Regions from separate parts of the Cupriavidus sp. OV096 genome, predicted to be linked through region 4. Evidence: predicted binding sites of a transcription regulator. Region 4 holds the regulator's gene; each other region holds the start of a gene.
The links. The regulator LexA, encoded in region 4, represses DNA repair genes until DNA is damaged. The targets are predictions, from matches to a motif close to ACTGTATNNNNATACAGT.
Positions count from the first base shown of each region.

Region 1: imuA (translesion DNA synthesis-associated protein ImuA) is a predicted target of LexA. The motif match lies at 1,776-1,793, and genes of this name have one in related genera.
Region 2: recA (recombinase RecA) is a predicted target of LexA. The motif match lies at 3,063-3,080, and genes of this name have one in related genera.
Region 3: dinB (DNA polymerase IV) is a predicted target of LexA. The motif match lies at 3,402-3,419, and genes of this name have one in related genera.

Region 1 is NZ_FOWM01000005.1:206,408-211,724, reverse strand. Features, by position in the region: gene BM115_RS13915 (Y-family DNA polymerase) at 1-902, opposite strand, end outside; gene imuA (translesion DNA synthesis-associated protein ImuA) at 829-1,722, opposite strand; gene BM115_RS13905 (hypothetical protein) at 2,006-2,305, shown strand; gene BM115_RS13900 (DUF1579 domain-containing protein) at 2,337-2,834, opposite strand; gene BM115_RS13895 (DUF2880 domain-containing protein) at 3,004-3,372, opposite strand; gene BM115_RS13890 (efflux RND transporter permease subunit) at 3,480-5,317, opposite strand, start outside.
Region 2 is NZ_FOWM01000002.1:650,250-655,566, reverse strand. Features, by position in the region: gene sucC (ADP-forming succinate--CoA ligase subunit beta) at 1-194, opposite strand, end outside; gene BM115_RS07060 (DUF2889 domain-containing protein) at 284-958, opposite strand; gene recX (recombination regulator RecX) at 1,306-1,764, opposite strand; gene recA (recombinase RecA) at 1,850-2,914, opposite strand; gene BM115_RS07045 (response regulator) at 3,150-3,839, shown strand; gene BM115_RS07040 (sensor histidine kinase) at 3,852-5,317, shown strand, end outside.
Region 3 is NZ_FOWM01000002.1:30,048-35,364, reverse strand. Features, by position in the region: gene BM115_RS04170 (diguanylate cyclase) at 1-806, opposite strand, end outside; gene BM115_RS04165 (MFS transporter) at 928-2,121, opposite strand; gene dinB (DNA polymerase IV) at 2,202-3,374, opposite strand; gene rarD (EamA family transporter RarD) at 3,496-4,398, opposite strand; gene BM115_RS04150 (TRAP transporter substrate-binding protein) at 4,510-5,317, opposite strand, start outside.
Region 4 is NZ_FOWM01000001.1:99,256-104,572, forward strand. Features, by position in the region: gene rpsF (30S ribosomal protein S6) at 1-246, opposite strand, end outside; gene BM115_RS00415 (asparaginase) at 374-1,417, opposite strand; gene lexA (transcriptional repressor LexA) at 1,609-2,265, shown strand; gene BM115_RS27220 (hypothetical protein) at 2,386-2,559, shown strand; gene BM115_RS00425 (hypothetical protein) at 2,773-3,510, opposite strand; gene BM115_RS00430 (hypothetical protein) at 3,754-4,878, shown strand; tRNA gene BM115_RS00435 (tRNA-His) at 4,946-5,021, opposite strand; gene BM115_RS00440 (hypothetical protein) at 5,157-5,317, opposite strand, start outside.

The DNA of each region.
Region 1 (5,317 bases), on a different contig from region 4:
GTAACGCCGGCCTGCTGCGCCGCCAGCCAGCCGGACAGCGCCAGCAGCAGCCGCTGCGCGCCGGCCAGCACCCCGTCGGCCGCTTCGATGCGCCCCGGCAGCTCCATCCGCTGCGCGAAGGCGGGCGGCGCCTCGAACCATGCAAAGCCGGCCGGCGCCTGATCGTAAGCCTGATCGAGCCGCGCCAGCAGTGCCGTGCCGATGCGGCGCGACAGCCCCGCGCGCGGCAACTGCCTCACCTGCCCCAGCGTGCGGCAGCCCACGCCCTCGAGCCAGCCCGGATCGGCCAGCGTCTGCAGGCACGCCACGGGCAGGGCATCGAGCAGGCGCGTCATGCGGGCAGGCTGGATGGCGCGGCGCGCGGGCCGCACGATCCCGCGCCGCGTCCGGCGCAGCGGCTGCCGGGCGAGCCAGGCCGCGCCCTGCGCCGTGGTGCCGCAGCCCAGTTGCGCGAACGTGCCGAGCTGCCGCACCCGCGCGCGGATGGCACGGCACAGCGCGCGGTGCCCGCCGAACAGGCGCAGGCTGGCGGTGACGTCGAGCATCACGGTGGCTGATTCGGCATCCGGGTCGATCGTCACGGCCGGCGTGAAGTGGAGCAGCGTCAGCGCCACGTCGGTCATCAACGCCTCTTCGGCCGGGAGGCTGCGCTCCAGTTGCACGACCTCCGCCGACAGCGCCTGCACGCCGCCGCGCCGCATGCCGAACGCCACGCCGAGGGCCACGGCCGGGCCGTTGGCCAGCACCACGCGCTCGTGCGCCATCACCGCCACGGGCAGCGCCTGTTGCAGCGTGCCGGAGGCGGGGACGGACGGCGCACCGGCGGCCTCAGGCCAGCTCGGTTGCAGCGCGTCCAGCGGCAGGCGCGGCAGATGCACCGCGATCCAGAACGTCGGCAGCATGATGAGGGGGCACCACGGAAGGCGCGGTGGGAGTGACAGGAGCGGTGGGAGTGACGGGCGTGGCGACGCGTGCGGGCACGTGCGCCATGCCGCCCAGCGACAGTTGCAGCGGCGCGTCCCGCACGGGGCCACGGCGCTTGTGGAAGGCAATCGACAGCATGTTGCCGGGCAACGGCGACAGCGCCAGCCGCAGCACGGCCGGCGACGACTCCTGGAGCACGCGCAGGGGCCGCAGCACCCAGACCACGGTATCGCCGGCCTGGGCCAGCACCTGAAGCCGGCGCAGCGCCTCGGGCCGCGCGGCGCCGAGCCACACCAGCACGGCGCCGAACGCCTGGCTGCGCAGCATCTGCTCGGCCGCCCAGAGCATGTCCGTGCGGCGCGAGGCCGGCGGGGTGGCCGCCGGCGGCCGCACCCAGTAGAGCTGTCGCGCAGGCAGGCCGGCCAGCCCCGCCAGCCCAGCGGCATTCGGCAGATAAGGCGGATTGACGAACGCCAGGCGCCGCCCCGCCGCGGCCAGCGTGCGCAACGCCGGCATCAGCAACCGCAGTTCGCCCACGCCATCGTGGGCGAGCAGCAGTTCGGTGACCGCGCCAGCGGGCCAGCCCCCGCCGGGCAACTCCTGCGCCAGCGCGTCATAGCCGCTCGGGCACACGGGCAGCCGGCCGGCATGGCCCAGTTGCCCGGCGCGCCACAGCCCGGGGTAGCGATGCTCGAGTTCGGCCACCGAGGCCCGGTGATCGGGCACGGGATCGGGAGGCGAAGGCAGTGGAGACGCACCATCCTCCTCGGCAGGCAGGATGTGCGGGGGCGCAGTCATGGTGATGAATTCGGCACACGCGGCGGGCGTGCGCAATCGGAAGATTGACGATTACTGTATGTTTATACAGTATCGACGCTGGCGCAAGAGGGGCATGGCCGAAGTGGAACGCGCGCCGCCTCGTTGGACCAAAAGTGGCCCAAAAGGCCCCACATCTCCCACTACAGTGGGGCAACTGCCACGAAACGACGTGGCGGATTGCAAACAAATGTCAATCCGGATTGTGCAGCGCGGGGCAGGTGCGGAAAAATGCGCCCCTATGAAACGGAATACACGTCAATGTGTGCATCTTCTGATCGCCGGTTTGCAGCGCGAGGGTCCGCTGCGCCGCGACGCGCTGGCTGACGCCAGCGGCTTGTCCCCGGAGGAGACCACCCGGGCGCTGAAGGCCGCGCGGCAGATGAGCGTGATCGACCATGTGCCCTACGGCCCGGGCACCCTGCCGGCTGCCGTCTACTACCAGCTGACGGGGCGCGAACTGCCGCCCGCGCGCAAGAGCACGCGCATACCGCCCGCGCCCGACAACCGCTTCCAGCCCCTGCTGGACGCCTGGTGGAACAGCGACGAACTGGACCGGGTCTGAGGCGTCCGGCTTCGACGCCCCTCCCCGCGCCCTACTTCTCCCGCCGATACCGCGCCTGCATGATCTGCATCCATTCGCCGTCATCGCCCTGCATGAATGAGGTCAGCGTGCGGTTGTCATCGTCCTGGAAGGCGATCACGTCGCGGAATTTCGAGGTCTTGCCCGGCACCAGCTTGCCTTCCGGCGTGAAGGTCGGGCCATCGGCGCGCAGCGTCAGCGTGCGGCCATCGGCCTCGAGGTCACCCTCGTAGATCCACATATGGGTCATCATCGACCCGATGAAGGTGCCCACGAAATGCTTGCGCGTGGGGTCATAGCCCAGCGTCATCACCGTGACGGCCTGCCCGCAGCCGGGCATCTCGCCCTCGGAGCGGCCCTGCACCCAGAGGTCGCCCACGGCGCCCACCTGTTCGGGAATCTTCCACTTCTGCGGCGGGGTGTCCGGCCCCATCACCGCCTCGCCTTCGGCCATCCATTTGCCCACCAGCTTCTGCAGCCAGCGGTGTTCGTTGGTCGTTTCGGTCTGCATTGCAACGGTCTCCTGTTGATCGGTTTGATTCAGTCGATGATGTCGCTGCCTATTTGTGTACAGCGTACACAAGAGCTTAGGAGATGGTCCCGTACGTGTAAAGACGCGCCAATGAAAAAGCCGCCAAGATGACAGCATTGTCATCTTGGCGGCTCGCAAACCCTTGTATTTACTGGGGCAGCCGTACCTTCGGCACGATGAACTGGTTGCCGGGCGCGCGCATGACATCACACTGGGCGTCGCCCTTGCGCGTCTCGCCGGCCTGGTTCACGAACTCGACGTTGCCGACCACGCTGTAGAAGTCCTCCGCCACGCGCCGCGTGGTGCCGCGCACCCAGCGGAAGCGGTCGGGGTTCGGCAGCCTGGCCTTGACGGCCTCCATGCAGGCCACGGGTGCCTCGGGTGCCTCGGGGCGTCCGCCGCGCTGGCCCAGTTCGATATTGACGGGCGCCTCGGTAGCGAAGGCGAAGGTCGAGAGCGTGGCAGCAGCCAGCGCCACCAGCATGCGGCGCCCCTGCCGTGAAACCGGCAACGTCATGGAATCCCTCCGAAAAACGAAAAACGGCCGACACGCGTGGCGTGCCGGCCGGCCGTCATTGTACTGCGACGTCAGGGGTCAACGTCAGGGCCAACGTCATACCGCGCCTACACCGACATGTCGCGCGGCTCCGGCTTGCTGTCGTCGAACCAGCGGTACAGCACCGGCACCATCACCAGCGTCAGCAGCGTGGAGGTGATCAGGCCGCCAATCACCACCACGGCCAGCGGACGCTGCACCTCGGAGCCCGGTCCGGTCGAGAACAGGAACGGCACCAGGCCCAGCATGGCGATCGTCGCGGTCATCATCACCGGGCGGAAACGCTGCGTAGCGCCGCGCACCACCGCGTTGCGCAGCGACATGCCCGACTCGCGCAGCGTGCGGATGTACGACACCAGCACCACCCCGTTCAGCACCGCCATGCCCCACAGCGCGATAAAGCCCACGGACGCCGGCACGGACAGGTACTCGCCCGTCACGAACAGCCCGATGATCCCGCCGATTGACGCGAACGGCAGCACCGTGATGATCAGCGTGGCAAAGCGCAGCGAGTTGAACAGCAGGAACAGCAGGAAGAAAATCGCGGCGATGGTGATCGGCACGATGATCTTCAGGTGGCCCATGGCGCGCTCCATGTTCTGGAACTGGCCGCCCCACTCGAAGTAGTAGCCCTCGGGCAGCTTGACCTTGCTCTCGGCCGCGCTCTGGAGTTCGGCCACGAAGCCGCCCAGGTCGCGGTCCTTCACGTTGATCATCACCACCACGCGGCGCTTGGCCATTTCGCGGCTGATCTGCGCCGGGCCGTCGCTGACCTCGATCTTGGCCACGGACTCCAGCGGCACCTGCACGCCGCCCGGCGCCGGCACCAATAGCTGGCGAATGGCCTGCACGTTGTCACGGAAGTCCTCGGGCAGGCGCACCGCCGCCGCGAAGCGGCGCTCGCCCTCGAAGATGTCCGTGGCGCGCTTGCCGCCGATGGCAATCTCGATGATGTCGTGGATGTCCGACACGTTCAGCCCGTAGCGCGCAATCGCCTGCCGGTCGATCTCGATCGACAGGTATTGCTGGCCCGAGATCCGCTCGATCCGCACGTCCTGCGAGCCCTGGATGCCGCCCGCCACGCGCGCGATCTCGCCGGCCAGCTCGCGCAGCTTGTCGAGGTCGTCGCCGAAGATCTTCACCGCCACGTCGGAACGCACGCCGCTGACCATCTCGTCCACGCGGTCCGAGATCGGCTGCGCCATCACGACCTGCACGCCTGGAATGGCCTTGAGCTTCTCGCGAATGGCGTTGGCGATGTCGTCCTGGGTCCAGCCGTCCGGCCACTCGTCGCGCGGCTTCAGGCTGGCGATGGGGGTGGACTCGTTCTGGCCCTGCGGGTCCGCCGGGCTCTCGCCCCGACCCACGCCGGACACCACGGACTTCACGCCCGGCACCTCCAGCACCAGCTTGTTGGCCATCTTCTCGAGCTTGATCGACTCCTCCAGCGAGATGTTCGGCACACGGTCGATGGCGGGCACGATGGAGCCCTCCTTCATCTCGGGGATGAACGAGGTACCCAGCAGCGGCACGATCAGGATCGTCGCGACGAACAGCCCCACCGCCGACAGCACGGTGGTCTTGCTGTTCTGCAGCGCCCAGTGCAGCATGCGCAGGTAGTTGCGCTTCATGAACGCGATGAGCTTGGTGTCATGCTCGGCGCCGCCCTTGAGCAGGTAGGCGGACAGCACCGGCGACAGCGTCAGCGACAGGAACAGCGAGATCGCCAGCGCAATCGAGATCGTGAAAGCCAGCGGCGCGAACATCTTGCCTTCCATGCCGGACAGCGTCATCAGCGGCAGGAACACCAGGATGATGATGCCTACCCCCACGATCACCGGCGTGGCCACCTCCTGCACCGCCTTGACGAGGATCTCGGTGCGGGTCAGCCCCGATTTCTCGGCGT
Region 2 (5,317 bases), on a different contig from region 4:
CTCTTGGCCACCTTCACGCCGCCGCCCTTGCCGCGGCCGCCTGCGTGGATCTGTGCCTTGACGACCCACACCGGACCGCCGAGCTGCTCAGCCGCCTTCAGGGCTTCTTCAACCGAGAAAGCCGGGATGCCGCGCGGAACCGGCACATTGTATTTGCGCAGGATTTCCTTGCCTTGATACTCATGGATATTCATGCGTGTTTCCTTTCGGGTAGGCGTAAAGGGATGGGAAAAATGGGGGAGACGATTCGTCTCTCGCTGTTCCTGTGGGCGGACCGTGACGGTCAGCCCGAGGTTCCGTTGGGCCGGTGGGCCAGGGTGTCGTCGCCCGATGCCGGAGCATCGACGCGTGACGCGGTCTGGGACGATGACGCCGCAGCGCCGGCCTTCGGTGCCGGCTGGTAGCCATACCAGCGCGGGTAAAACTGGCGAACCACCTCGCCCTCGAAATGGAGCGCGTGGCATCCATGGAGCTGGTAAGGCGGTTCGGGATTCGGATCGTTGACGGTGGCGCCGTCGCGCACATTGAAGACATCGCCGGCAAACGCCTGGATGGCGGCGGTCGGCAGCACGCCGGCCAGCTCCGTCAGGTGGGTGCAGCCGGACACGCCGGACAGCCGCTCGCGCACCGCCTTGCGGAAGCCCTTTGTCAGGTTCAGGCCGATCAGCTTCCGGTAGGCCGGGCCGATCGTGTCGCAATGCGTCGGATACGGCACCCAGTCTGAGCAGGCTTCAGCATCCACCACGTTCATGCGGAGGTCGATCGTCACGCGCAGCCAGAGGTCGTGCAGCGGCTGGCCGATGGGGCGAATGCCGCCGCCGGCGAGTTCGATGTCACGTGGCTTGGTGTCGGTAAGGCGGGCCTCGATGTCCCACAGACCGTCTTCCCGCGCATACGCTTCCGCCGTGATGGCACGGCGATGACGCAAGGTGCGGTTGGCAGGCGGGGAAAGTGGCATGACAGCTGGGGCTGACGCGGGATGTTGAGGTGTGACCGGGGGCAAACGTCACGGCCGGGGCGGGACGGCCGACAGCCGCACGGCCGCCAAGGCCGGAAAACCGGGAGAGTTTAACATGCCGCGCCGCTTTGACCGGGAACATCCTGCGATACGGAATGTCGGGGGCGAATTGTTGCGCCGGTGACAACGCCGAACCACGGCGCGACAAGGGCTGGCGGGCGGCCATCGTATCCGGCGGCACGGTCGGTGGTGCGGCGCCGCAACATTAGGCGCCGGATCACAAAATCCCTGTTGCGCACGCAGGTATACAGTGGTCTACGTGGCGTAATCGACACGTTGTTGCCATCTCACTCGTCATCTTCCGCGCGGCGGATGATCTTGCCGACCACGGCGCGCGAGAAGCCGCGCGCGACCATGAAGCGGATCTGCTTGGCCTTGGCCTCCGGAGAATCCGGGGCGGTGCCGAAGCGCTTGCGCCAGACTTCCCGGGCCCGCTCGACCTCGGTTTCCCGCAGGCGGTCCTGGAGGTCATGCAGTTGTTCATTGCCGAGCTGATGGGTCTTGGCCTCCTGCATCACCCGGGCGGCGCCATAGCGGCTGGCGCGGCGATGGACCAGGCTATCGACGAAGCGGTCGTTGGAGAGCCAGTTCTCGCGCTCGAGCGCGTCGAGCAGGGTATCCACCTCCTCGGGCGTCTCGGCGTGCGGCGCCAGCTTGCGCCGCAGTTCGGCGCGGCTGTGCTCGCGGCGCGACAGGTAGCCAACGGCGCGGGCCTTCAGCGAGAGCGGGGGGCGGGAGCCAGCCATCAGGGGGTCATCGACAGTGCAGTACCAATAAAAAAAGCCGCCGCACGATCTGCGACGGCTTCCGAGGGGCGGAGAAAGCTCCGCCTCAGCCTTCGATTTCGGCCGGCGCGCTGACGACAGCGGCGTTCATCGCCACCACGCCCAGCGCCGCACGGACCTTGTTCTCGATCTCAGCGGCGATGTCAGGGTTCTCGCGCAGGTATTCGCGCGCGTTGTCCTTGCCCTGGCCGATCTTTTCGCCGTTGTAGCTGTACCACGCGCCCGACTTCTCGACGATCTTGGCATCCACGCCGAGGTCAATGATCTCGCCCTGACGGGAAATGCCCTGGCCGTAGAGGATGTCGAAGAATGCCTCGCGGAACGGCGGCGACACCTTGTTCTTCACCACCTTGACCTTGGTCTCGTTGCCGATGACGTCGTCGCCCTTCTTGATCGAGCCGATGCGGCGGATGTCCAGGCGCACCGAGGCGTAGAACTTCAGCGCATTGCCGCCGGTGGTCGTTTCAGGTGAACCAAACATCACACCGATCTTCATACGAATCTGGTTGATGAAGATCACCAGGCAGTTGGTGCGCTTGATCGTACCGGTCAGCTTGCGCAGCGCCTGGCTCATCAGGCGGGCCTGCAGGCCGGGCAGCGAATCGCCCATTTCGCCCTCGATTTCGGCCTTCGGCACCAATGCGGCCACCGAGTCGATCACGATCAGGTCGATCGAGCCCGAGCGCACCAGGGCGTCGGTAATTTCCAGGGCCTGCTCGCCGGTGTCCGGCTGGGAGATCAGCAGTTCACCCACGTTCACGCCCAGCTTGCCGGCGTAGTTCACGTCCAGCGCGTGTTCCGCGTCGATAAAGGCGCAGGTGCCGCCCAGCTTCTGCATCTCGGCCACCACCTGCAGCGTCAGCGTGGTCTTGCCCGACGATTCCGGACCATAGATCTCCACCACGCGGCCGCGCGGCAAGCCGCCGACGCCCAGCGCGATATCGAGCCCCAGCGAGCCGGTCGACACCACTTCGATGTCCTTTTCGATCTCGCCATCGCCCAGACGCATGATCGAGCCCTTGCCGAACTGCTTCTCGATCTGGGAGAGCGCGGCGGCAAGCGCCTTCTGCTTCTCAGCGCTCACGCCGGCGCCGGCCTTCTTGTCGTCCATGGTCGTCCTTCAGTCAATGGTGTATAAATAGGCCGCATGCGGCGCGACGCCTGATTTTTAAGCGATTTCCGACGGAAATCGGCCTGAAAAGTGATCTGGCGTGCGACCCGACCCGGCTGCCCACAAGGCAGCCTGCGGAATGTCGGGTACTGTATAAAAAAACAGTATGCTTGGCAAGCCCCACCGGTTCCGCAACCGCGTGGCGTGCGATGCTGGCAACAGGGTGGAGACAACCATGCGCATTCTGATTGCGGAAGATGACGACGTGCTGGCAGACGGGCTCACGCGCTCGCTGCGGCATTCCGGCTACGCCGTCGACCACGTCGCCAACGGCGTGGAAGCCGATTCGGCCCTGTCGACCCAGCATTTCGACCTGCTGATCCTGGACCTCGGCCTGCCCCGCATGCCCGGCCTGGAGGTGCTCAAGCGCCTGCGCACGCGCGGCGCGATGCTGCCGGTGCTGATCCTGACCGCCGCCGATGGCGTGGACGAGCGGGTCAAGGGCCTGGACCTGGGCGCCGACGACTACATGGCCAAGCCCTTCGCGCTGTCCGAGCTGGAGGCGCGCGTGCGCGCGCTGGTCCGGCGCGGCGCGGGCGGCGGCGCCACGCTGATGCGCCACGGGCCGCTGGCCTTCGACCAGGTCGGCCGCATCGCCTATCTGAACGAGCAGATGCTGGACCTGTCCGCACGCGAGATCGGCCTGCTGGAGATCCTGCTCACGCGCAGCGGGCGGCTGGTTTCCAAGGAACAACTGGTGGACCACCTCTGCGAGTGGGGCGAGGAAGTCAGCAACAACGCCATCGAGGTCTATGTGCACCGGCTGCGCAAGAAGATCGAAGTGGGTGGCATCCGCATCGCCACGGTGCGCGGCCTGGGTTACTGCCTGGAGAAGTTCCAGCCGGTGATGGCGGCGCATGGCTGATCCGGGGGCGGCATGCGCCTGCTGAGACTGCGCTGGGGCCGCCCGCCGGCCCTGCCCCCCCTGCCCAACTCGCCGCCGCCCCTGCCGACCCTGGCCGACGCCGCGGCGGAGGACGCCGCGCTGGCCGACGCCCTGCCGCACCTGGAAGAATCGTCCGCCCATCCCTCCCCGCGCTCGCTGTTCGGCGAGATCCTCGACTGGATGCTCGCCCCGCTGCTGCTGCTCTGGCCGATGAGCATTGCGGTCACCTACCTCGTCGCCAAATCCATCGCCAACGGTCCGTTCGACCGCGCGCTGGAGGCCAGCGCCATCGTGCTGTCCCAGCAGGTGCGCGAGGTGAACGGCCGCGTGACGCTGCAGCTGCCGCTCTCCGCGCGCGAGATCCTGCGGGCCGACGAAACCGACAATATCTATTACCAGGTGGTGGGCAAGCGCGGCGAGTACGTGGCCGGCGACCACGATCTGCCGCTGCCGTCCGAGGAGGACCAGGGCCATGCCGGGCTGGTGTCCCTGCGCGACGACCGCGTGGCCGGCAACGACGTACGCGTGGCCTATACCTATGTCGACCTGAAAAGCGCCGGCTCCCAGCCGGTGCTGGTGCAGGTGGCCGAGACGCTCGACAAGCGCGCGCGGCTGGCCAACGAAATCATCAAGGGCGTGATCCTGCCGCAGTTCGTGATCCTGCCGCTGGCCGTGGTGCTGGTCTGGTTCGGCCTCACGCGCGGGCTGGCGCCGCTGACCGCGATCCAGCAGCGCATCCGGGCGCGCAACCCCGGCGATACGAGCCCCATCGACGAGACCGCCGCGCCGCAGGAGATCACGCCGCTGGTGGCATCGTTCAATGACCTGCTGGCGCGACTGGACCAGTCCGTGCAGACGCAGAAGCGCTTTATCGCCGATGCCGCGCATCAGATGAAGACGCCGCTGGCCGGGCTGCGCATGCAGGCCGAGCTGGCGCAGCGCGAGCAGTCGCCCGAGGAATTGCGCCGCTCGCTGGCGCAGATCGCCGGCAGTTCCGAACGCACCGCGCACCTGGTGACGCAGCTGCTTTCGCTGGCGCGCATGGAGAACCTGGCCGGCGCGGGCGGCATGGCGCCGCTGGACCTCACCGCGCTGGCGCGTGAGGTGGTCAAGGACTGGCTGCCGCAGGCGTGGGCGCGCCGCATCGACCTGGGGCTGGAAGCCGACGACCACCCGGTGACCATCACCGGCAACCGCCTGATGCTGACCGAGATGCTCAACAACCTGCTGGACAACGCGATCCGCTACACGCCGTCCGGCGGCCATGCCACCGTGCGCGTGGCCGCCGACCCGTTCGAGCCGTTCGCCTATCTCGATGTGGAGGACACCGGGCCGGGTATCGCCCCGTCCGAGCGCGAACGGGTGATGGAGCGCTTCTACCGCGTGCTCGGCACCAATACCGAGGGCAGCGGGCTGGGCCTCGCCATCGTGCGCGAGATCGTGCAGCAGCATGGCGG
Region 3 (5,317 bases), on a different contig from region 4:
CTCGGTGCGCCGAGCAGCGCCTGGATATGCTTCAACGAGACATCCACCGCCACCACGCCGCGAAAGCGCGACTCCACATAGATCGGCACGCTCAGCGTGGTGCGCAGCTCGGTGCTTTCGAACTGGCGATAGGGCGGCGCCCAGCGCAGGTCCTGGCCCGGATTGCGGTCGGGCAGGAGATCGCGGTAGTAGGGCATGCTCGCAAAGCGCTGCAGCAACGCGGGTGCCTTGTCGGCCGGCACCGGGGGATAGGTCACGAAGAAGCCGTTACTCGAGATGAACGTGACCGAATTGCGGATCTCGTCCACGCCCATGGTCAGCCCCAGCACATGGCTGAGCTGGCGCGCGGCGAAGAGGTCGGCGCGCAGGTCGCCCACGTGGCGCTCGAAGCCGGGCAGGCCGGCCAGGGCCTGCGGTGACACGCCGATCACGGGCGCATCGCCGAGCGGGACTTCCATCTGCCAGATCGGCTCGTCGCGCGCGGCGAAGGCCCGATCGAGGACGGGGTCCGAGACGCCACGGGCTTGCACGGCCTCCATCCGCATCAGCTGCCGCGCGTAGTCGCGCACGAACGACAGCCGGAAGCGCTCCGACGACACGGCGGCCTCCAGCCCCATCGCGCGCAGCGCGAGATTGTGCTGATGGCTGGCAATCACGCGCTCGCGCAGCGTGTAGAGGTCTCGCAGGCCAACGGCGAGCGTCAGCGCCAGCACGAGGCTGAAACACCAGATCACGACTCGCTGCGGGCGCATGACCGCCGCGCGCGGTAACCATCGCGGTTGCGGCACCAGTTTGCGCCATGGCATCGGGGGCCTCCGGGCAAGTCCCGCCTGAGCGGGCACTGCAACGAAACTGTGACGATGAAGGACAACGCTCGGCCAGTGTAGTGCAGCAAACGGGACTTCGGGAGGGGGTGGCGCCCCGAGCTTAGTGCCGGTCGGTCCGGAAGTAGAGCAGGGCGAGCGCCGGCAGCGCGAAGCCGATCCAGCTCGCCAGCGGCCAGCCGCCGCGCGCGAAGGCCCAGGCGCCCAGCCACGAGCCGGTGGCGCCGCCGACGAAGAAGATCGCCATGTACAGGCCGTTCAGCCGGCTGCGGTGCTCGGCCGAGAGCGTGAAAATGGCGCGCTGGCCGACCACAAGGTTCGCCGATACGCCGAAGTCGAGCAGGATGGCCGCCACGGTCAGCGCCAGGAGCGAGGTCATCGACCCCTCCACGCCCACCCGGCTCAACAGGAACGACCCGGCGCCGATGGCCAGCGCGATGGCGGTCATCTGGCGGCTGTGGCCCCGGTCCGCGTAGCGGCCGGCCATCGGCGCGGCGATGGCGCCGGCCACGCCGACCAGCGCGAACACGGCGATGCCGGTCTGCGACATGTGGAACGCAGGCCCGGCCAGATAGAGCGGGATGGTGGTCCAGAACAGGCTGAACACGCCGAACATGCTGGCCTGGTACAGCGCGCGCCGGCGCAGCACGGGCTGGGTACGGAGCAGGTGCGCCATCGACGCCAGCATCTGGCCGTAGGTCAGGCCCCGCGCGGGCTGGCGGCGCGGCAGCTTGCGCGCCAGCACCAGCGCCAGCAGCACCATGGCTACGGCCGAGACCGCGAAGATGGTGTGCCAGCCGCCCGTCAGGCCGGCCATCAGGCTCGACACCGGCCGCGCCAGCATGATCCCCATCAGCAGCCCGCTGGTGACGTTGCCGACCACGCGGCCCCGGATATGGTCCGGGGCGAGGTGCGCCGCGAACGGCACCAGCACCTGCACCGCCACCGAGCATAGGCCGATGGCGCAGCCCGCGATCAGGAACACGCTGGCGTGAGTGGCCAGGGCCGCCGCCATGAGCGCCACGGCACAGCCGCCAATCAGCGTCAGGACCAGCTTGCGGTTCTCGACCAGATCCCCGAGCGGCACCAGCAGCACCAGCCCCGCGCAGTAGCCCATCTGGATCAGCGTGACGATCAGCCCGGCAATCTCGGGCGAGAGTTGCAGCGACCGGGCGATCGGGCCGACCAGCGGCTGGGCGTAATAGAGATTGGCGACGATCATGCCGCAGGCCGTGGCCAGCAGCGGCGTGATCCAGGTGGCGGGCTCAGCGGCGCGCTCTGTGGCGGTGGTGGTCATGGGGACGGCCTTGGTGCTCGAAGCCGCCGATTCTAGCGGGAGATAGATAGATGCGTCGGAGGGGTCATTCCGGTGCCGCGTCAGGCATCCGGCCGCTCATCCTCGAAGCGGAACTCCTCCTGCACGGGCGCCGGGTCGTCGCCCTGTTCGTCCGCCGGGATCAGGGCGCTCACGCGCACGCCGAGCAGCCGGATGCGCCGCTCGAGCGGTATCCGCTTCAGGCATTCCGTGGCGCTGCGCCGGATCGCCGCGCCATCGGCGGTATGGGCCGGCATGGTCAGGTCGCGCGTGACCGTGCGGAAATCGTCAAAGCGCAGCTTGATGCCCACCGTGCGGCCCACGTAGCCCTTGCGGCGCAGGTCCTCGCCCACGCGCATGCAGAGCTTGGTGAACGATTCCGATAGGAGCGGGCGGTCCACGCGCGGGTGCAGGTCGCGCTCAAAGGTGGTTTCGCGGCTCATCGACTTGGGCTCGGAACTGACCACCACCGGGCGGTCATCACGCCCATGCGCCACCTCGATCAGCCAGCTCGCGTAGTTGCGGCCGAAATGGGTCTGGAGCACGCCCTGGTCGGCCTCGGCCAGGTCGCCCACGGTGTCGATGCCGATGCCGGCCAGCTTCTCGGCCGCCTTCGGCCCGATGCCGTTGACCTTGCGCGCCGCGAGCGGCCAGATACGGCGGGGGATGTCGGCGGGGGTGAGCAGGGTCAGGCCATCCGGCTTGTCGAGTTCGGACCCGATCTTCGCCAGCAGCTTGTTGGGCGCCACGCAGATCGAGCAGGTCAGGCCAGTGGCCTCGCTCACGGCCGCCTTGATGCGCGCGGCTACCTCGGCCGGCTCGCCGGGCACCTCGGTCAGATCGATATAGATCTCGTCGATGCCCCGGTCTTCCACCTGCTCGGTGAAGGTGCGCACGGCGGCCTTGAACAGGCCCGAGTAGCGGCGATAGGCGTCGAAATCGGTCGGCAGCAGGATGGCGTCCGGCGCCAGCTTGGCCGCCTTCATCATGCCCATCGCCGAGAACACGCCCAGCGCGCGGGCTTCGTAAGTGGAAGTGGTGACGACGCCACGTCCGACGTAGTCGCGCAGGCGGGCATAGCGGCGCGAGCCATCGGGCAGCGTCTCCGGGATGGCATTGCGGCCGCCGCCGATGACAACGGCCTGGCCGCGCAGGTCGGGATAACGGAGCAGTTCGACGGACGCATAGAAGGCGTCCATGTCGAGGTGGGCGATACGCCGGACGGGGGTGGACATGGCGAAGGGGGCGTGCGCGTCGTCGGTACTGTATAAACGTACAGTATAGTGCGTCGGCCCTCGCATGCCGAGCCGGTGTTAATCCATCATTCCCGGGATGAATCGATTAATCGATCCAAACTTATGCTTCATTTGTCGCGCTGATAGACTTAACGGAATTGCGGCGGGAAACCCACACCCCTTCCATCGCGTAGATCAGCAGCGACACCCAGATCAGTGCATAGCCGAGTTGCTTCTGGGCCGGGAACGGCTCGTGCCACAGCCAGATGCCGAGCAGCAGCTGGAGCGTCGGGCCGGTGTACTGGAGCAGGCCGAGCAGCGAAAGCGGAATCCGGCGCGCGCCGGCGGCGAAGAACAGCAGCGGCACCGCCGTGACCGGGCCGGCCAGCAGCAGCAAGATCTGCGTACCCGGTGCTGCGCTCCGGAAGGTGTCCTGGCCGGTGAAGACGAGCACGCCCAGCGCGGTGGCCGCAATCGGAAACAGCAGCAGCGTCTCCAGCGACAGCCCCTCCAGCGCGCCCAGCGCCCCGGTCTTGCGCAGCAGCCCGTAGCCGCCGAACGACGCCGCCAGCGCGAGCGCGATCCACGGCAGTTGCCCGGCGCTGATGGTCAGCCAGAGCACGCCCCCCGCCGCGACGGCGATGGACAGCCACTGCCCCGGCCGCAGCCGCTCGTGCAGGAACAGCACACCCAGCAGCACGCTGAACAGCGGATTGATGAAGTAGCCCAGGCTCGCATCGACCACCCGGTCGGCCGACACCGCCCAGATATAGAGGAACCAGTTGGCGCAGAGCAGGGCGGCGCTCGCCGCGAAGCCGAGGATCAGGCGAGGATTTCCCGCCACCTCGCGCAGCCAGCCGAAATGCCGCCGCCAGAGCAGGATCGCGCCCAAAAAGACCAGCGACCACACCATCCGGTGCAGCAGGATCTCGAGCGGCGCCACGCCGTGGAGGGATTTGATATAGAGGGGCAGCAGGCCCCAGATGACGTACGCGAGCAGCGCGTAGAAGATGCCGAGTTGCATGGGAGTATCCGGTAGGTGCGCGGATTCTACCGGTACGCCGTCATCGGCGTTGGAACTCGCCTCCCCCTGGCGGGAGAGGCGACAACATCACATCCAAATCACATCGATGTCTTACAGCTTGCGCGCGAAGCTGAACTGCGCGAAGCCCTGCTCGGCCACGTTGAACCAGGCGGCCTCGTTGTTGCGGAACACGCGCCAGTCGTCATAGATCTTCTTGAACGACGGGTTCTTGGCGGTTTCCTCGGCGTACGCGTCCTGCGTGGCCTTGAAGCATGCCTCCATGATCTCCTTCGAGAACGGGCGCAGCTTCACGCCATTCTCCAGCAGACGGGCCAGCGCCTGCGGGTTCACGGCGTCGTACTTGGCCATCATGTTGGTGTGGGCCTCGATGGTGGCCGTTTCCAGCGCGCGCTTGTACTGCGCCGGCAGCTTCTCGAACTCCGGTGCGGAGGCGTAGAACGACAGCTGGGCGCTCCCTTCCCACCAGCCCGGGTAGTAGTAGTACGGCGCCACCTTGTAGAAGCCGAGCTTCTCGTCGTCATACGGGCCGACCCACTCGGCCGCATCGATGGTGCCCTTTTCCAGCGCCGGGTAGATATCGCCACCGGCAATCTGCTGCGGCACCACGCCCAGGCGCTGCAGCACCACGCCGGCAAACCCGGCGATGCGGTACTTCAGGCCCTGCAGGTCCGCCACGGTCTTGATTTCCTTGCGGAACCAGCCGCCCATCTGGGCATTGGTGTTGCCGCCCATGAAGTTGACGACGTTATATTCCTTGAAGAACTCGCGCATCAGCTTCATGCCGTTGCCCTGCATCATCCACGCGGTCTGCTGGCGCGCGGTCAGGCCGAACGGGACGGTGGTGTCGAAGCACAGCGTCGGATTCTTGCCGAAGTAGTAGTAGCCGGCCGTGTGGCCG
Region 4 (5,317 bases):
GTCATTGAACTTGAAGGCGTGCTCGAGTTCGGCCAGGGTTTCCTTGCCGCATTCGATGTTCAGGCAAACGTAGTGAGCCTTGGCCAGCTTCTGGATCATGTAGGCCATCTGACGGCGGCCCCAGTCTTCCACGCGGTGAACCTGGCCGTTTTGCGACGTGACGAGCTGCTTGTAACGCTCGATCATCGCCGGCACTTGTTCGCTTTGGTCCGGATGGACGATAAATACGATTTCGTAATGACGCATTGACGCTCCTTTTGGATGTAGCCACCCGGGCGCCATGTCCGGTGTAGCAAGGTTGAATAGCCCGCGAGTATAGCCCGGTTCCGAGCCAGCACGCAAGCCGGCATCCCGGCAGGACGCTGGGAATCTCTCAGTATTGTCGGAAAACAGCCTGCAGGCGAGCCGGATCGGTGCCAAGCGACGCATCCGCCGCCAGCGCCACCAGCAGCAGCACGCGCGCCTTGTACGGATTGAGATTGCCGGCGGAGGCGAATTCGCCCGAGGCCAGGCGCGGGCGTGCCGGCCCCGCCACATGGCCGGCGCCCGTGCGGGAGCTTCGCACCACGGCCACGCCTCGCGCAGCTGCATCGGCGAGCGCGTCGCCCAGCGTCTCATGAACCGAGCCATTGCCGGTGGCCGCCACCACGAACCCCTTTACGCCGGCCGAGACCATCGCATCCACGGCCACCCTGCCCGGCTGGGCATAGCTCGCCACGATTTCGACAAGTGGCCACGCCGTAGGCACGGGCAGCGCTGGCGCGTCGCCGGGGGCGAACGCGCGTCCAAAGCGCACGTAGGCATCCTGCACGAAACCAATTGGCCCGCCCGCCGGCGACGTGAACGCATTGACCGCCGAGGTATGGGCCTTGGCGACATCGCGGGCCGCATGAATTTCCTGGTTCAGGACCACGAGCACGCCCTGCCCGCGCGCATCCGGGCTTGCCGCCACGCGCACTGCGTCGAGCAAATTCAGCGGACCATCGGCCGAGAGCGACGTGGACGGGCGCATTGCCGCGGTCAGCACCACCGGCACCGCGCTCCGCTGCGTCAGGTGCAGGAACATCGCCGTTTCTTCAAGCGTGTCCGTGCCGTGGGTAATCACCACGCCCACCACATCGGGCTGCGCGACCCAATGCGCCACCCGCGCGGCAAGCGTCGCCCACAGGCTGAAGGCCATGTCCTTGCTGTCGATCTGGGCCACCTGCTCCGTCTCCACACGGGCCACCTCGCCCAGCGCAGGCACGGCCTGGATCAGCGACGAGACCGGCACGGTGGCCGCGCGGTACTGCGCACTGCTGGCGGGGCTGGCGGACGAGCCTGCGATGGTGCCGCCGGTGGCGAGCACGACGATGCGGGGCAATGACGTAGACATATAGCGAGAAAATCGAGCGAGTGAGCGGGTGGTGCAGGCGATTGTAACTGTGGCACGCCGAGGGCCGCCGCTCTCGCAAACCCGTGTCGCCGGGCGCACTGGAGTCCGCCTGGTGTCGCGCATGCCCCACATTGCCACTGCAAATTGTGCTTGCACTTCACTCGATACTGTATAAAATCACAGCATACTGTTTAAACATACAGTGCTTCGGCACCACGAGAGACCGGCGACCCATGGCGACCCTGACACCCCGGCAACAGCAGATCTTCGACCTGATCCGCAACACGATCCGGCACACCGGCATTCCGCCGACCCGTGCCGAGATCGCGTCCGAATTCGGTTTCTCCTCGCCCAACTCTGCCGAGGAACACCTGCGAGCGCTGGCCCGCAAGGGCGTGATCGAGCTGACGCCAGGCGCGTCGCGCGGCATCCGCCTCAAGGTGGCACGTAGCGATTCGGAGATGACGGACCAGTTCTCGCTGCCGATGGCCGGCGTGATGCAGCTGACGCTGCCGCTCGTGGGCCGCGTGGCCGCAGGCAGCCCGATCCTTGCCGCAGAGCACATCGACCGACAGTACCAGGTAGACGCCTCGGTATTTGATGATCGACCTGATTACCTGCTGCGCGTGCGGGGCCTGAGCATGCGCGATGCCGGCATCCTCGACGGCGACCTGCTCGCCGTCAGGAAAGCCAGCGAAGCCGCCAACGGCAAGATCGTCGTCGCGCGGATCGGCGACGATGTGACCGTCAAACGCCTGAAGCGGCGCGGCGACATGATCGAACTGATCGCCGAAAACCCGGATTTCGAGAATATCGTGGTGCAGGCCGGCCGCGAGGAATTTTCGCTGGAAGGCATCGCCGTCGGGCTAATCCGCTCCTCGGGCTTCTGACTTCCGAGACCGGACGGGCGGCCGCCTGTCCTGGTCCCCAGTTTTGCAGTGCCAACGCCGCCCCGTTCTCTCCGGACGACGGGCGTGGACTCCTGCTGTCGCAAACTTCGAGGTGCCGCCATGCTGCCAGTCAACCACACCGCTTCCCGCCGCCCGGTCAAGCCCGTGCCGTTCCGCCAAACCAAGGGCGTGCGCGTCTACCAGGGCGCCCAGCGTCGTACGATGGTCGGCAGCATGGCTGCAATCTGCCGGATGCTGGAACTTGCGGATATGCCCGACAAACTGGACGCATGAACCGCTAGCGGCGGATCCGCGTCGCCCAAATCATTGTAAATAGTGCAGTTGCGAGCCCACCACGTGAAATTAAGAGAACGTTTAATTCGTCGTGAGAGGTGCTTTACACTCGATGGCGCGCATCCGTAGTACTGGCGCATTGGCGCCGATGCGCGAAACCGGAACTTGTCGACCCCGCCGAGTGCCGGTTTTTTTTCGCCCTCCCCGGCTGGATCAGGTACCAGGATACATGCCAGTCATGTTCTTGCGCAGACGGTCCCACAGCATACGCACGCCCCGCACGGTCCCGCTCAGACCCGCCGAGTAGCCAGGGTCGTAGTAGTGAATCAGCAACGACCGGCGCTCGCCAACTTCCACATCAAGGTTGGCATGCTGGAGCACAAAGCCGTTGAAGACATAGACGCTGCCCGGCTCCACCGGCACGCGGTTGCAGCGGCCACGGCGCAGATCCCGTAGCGTCATCCATTTTCTGATGGGAAACGGCAGATTGCGCTGAATGCCATGACGAAGCTTGCAAAAAACATTGGCCACAGTGGATACCGCCAGCCGTGGCGGGTGATAAACCAGCAGATCACCGTTGCAAACGCCATCGGGGGCGAGCTTCAGCGGAATCAGCAGCGTCAGCAGATGCGAATCGTAGTGGCGGCAATGGCTCTCGTTGCGCGTAGACGTGCTGGCACAACGAATCACGTGGAACGCTTCCCAACGCAGCGACTTCTTCAGGAGCGTGGTGGCCATGGCCCGAGTCTCGGCGCACGCCGTCTCCTCGAGCTTGCGGAAGGCTTCATTGCGACGTAGTAACTCAGCCATTGCGAATGGCTCGGCACGCTCGGGCTGTTCGCCGAAGGATCGATCGATAGCCGCGTTAATGGCAGCCAAGGTCGGCATCGGAATCACACTGGAAAATGCCGCCAGTGCTACATCAGGGTTGAATCGAATTCGCTCCGCCACGGCATGACCTCGCGCTTCGTATAGGTGATTTGCCTAGATGATATGGATTAGACCATTTGGCCCGCCGTGAAGCGTAGCGAAAATCATTCTCGAAAACTTGTCACTATGTGGGCTGTCGCACATGATCCGGGAACAAAGCCCAGTGCATCCACGCCCCCGACGGTTTTCCGGCACATGGGCCGATCAACGATTATTCTTTGGGTGAAGGATCGACGGACACTGGCTGACGATATAAGGGACGCAATGAGGACAAGCCTGGCGGCATGGCTCCTGGTCATCGCCGCACTGATTTCGGGGCCGGGGGTTGCTGCTGAGTTCGGTAGCAAGGGTGGCCCCGAGCCCGCCAATATCGATCAGATTACCGACCTACTTCGCGAAGAGCCCTACGACCTGGAGCTACTGATCAGCTTTGGGACATCGAAGGGCGGATCGGCTGGCCATATCGCCCTGGGCGTCCGTGACGACACGCTCGGCGACGACATTGTCTACTCGGCAAATTTCTACGCCGACCGCACGCCCAAGCACGAGAATGATTTTTACACCGCCAATCTGATGGCGGGCATCCCAAAGAAGGAATATCTGTTCAAGACGGCCTCCTCCATCGCGGAAACGACGATGTTTGGCCTCGACTATGGCGAGATCTACAAGCGGTCGGTGATCGGTGTGCGGGTCTACGGCGTGCCCACGCAGGAAAAACAGTCGCTGGTCGATTACTTCCGCCGCATCAACGACGACTACCATCGGCGGGCAACGGACACCGAATATCACAGCGGTACAATCCAATACGATTATTTGCGCCTGAACTGCGCCAAGACCATCGGCGCCGCCTTCAAGTACGGCGCCGGCTACAAGGATTTGACGATAAAGAGCCCCAAAGTCCTATCCGGGCGACGCGTGGTGGCCGCCGCGACCGCGAATATTCCCACGGAGATGGCGATGAAGCTGATCAAGGAATGGGGCAAGCGCGGATACGGTATGGACGTAGTGCTGTACAAGAAGTACGGCAGCTCCACCTATGTGGAACCTCGCGAAGAGGAGAAGGTGGCATTCAAGGACCTGCCCAACCGCTTCCCCTCCGTCCTGTCGCTCGATTTCCGCAGGGAGCAAGGGGCCTATCGCGACTTCGACAATCTCTACGCCATGTACCTGTTCTACAACCTGGGCCGGTTCAGCGTGCGCGTGAATGAGCAGACGCGGTTGCTGGAGGTCGAGAAGGACAAGGAGCCGATGCCCTATCGACAAGCCGCGGAACTGGCCAAGGCCAGCGCCGAATCGGACAGCGAAAAATTTCGTCGCCACGCCGAAGCGCCGGACAACACCCATCTCTACTATTTCTCGGAGGGGAATCAGGACGGGAGTGCTCGCTGAGCGGGTAGCAACGGCGCGCAGAAAAGCAAACGGCCACTTGAGTAAGTGGCCGTTTTGTTAAGCAATTTGGGGTGGCTGATGGGACTCGAACCCACGACGACAGGAATCACAATCCTGGACTCTACCAACTGAGCTACAGCCACCGTAGAGGTTTTGCCAGCTTGCCGCTGACGCTTCCGCTAACCGGCGTTGCCGTTCAACGAAAAACAAGATTCTACAAGGATCTTCAGAGGATGGCTAGTATTCCGCACAAAAAATTTCAACCGGCCTCGCCTGCCTTATCGACTGCCATGCCACTTCGCTTCGAGCAGCACCGCCTCCTTGATTGCGGCAACAGTCTCGGCCTCGCTCGGGAACAAGCCGAGCAGTCGCCGGGACTTGCCATTGAGCACATCGCGCTGCAATGCTTTACCCGCTTCCACCGAGGTGCCGGCGTGCC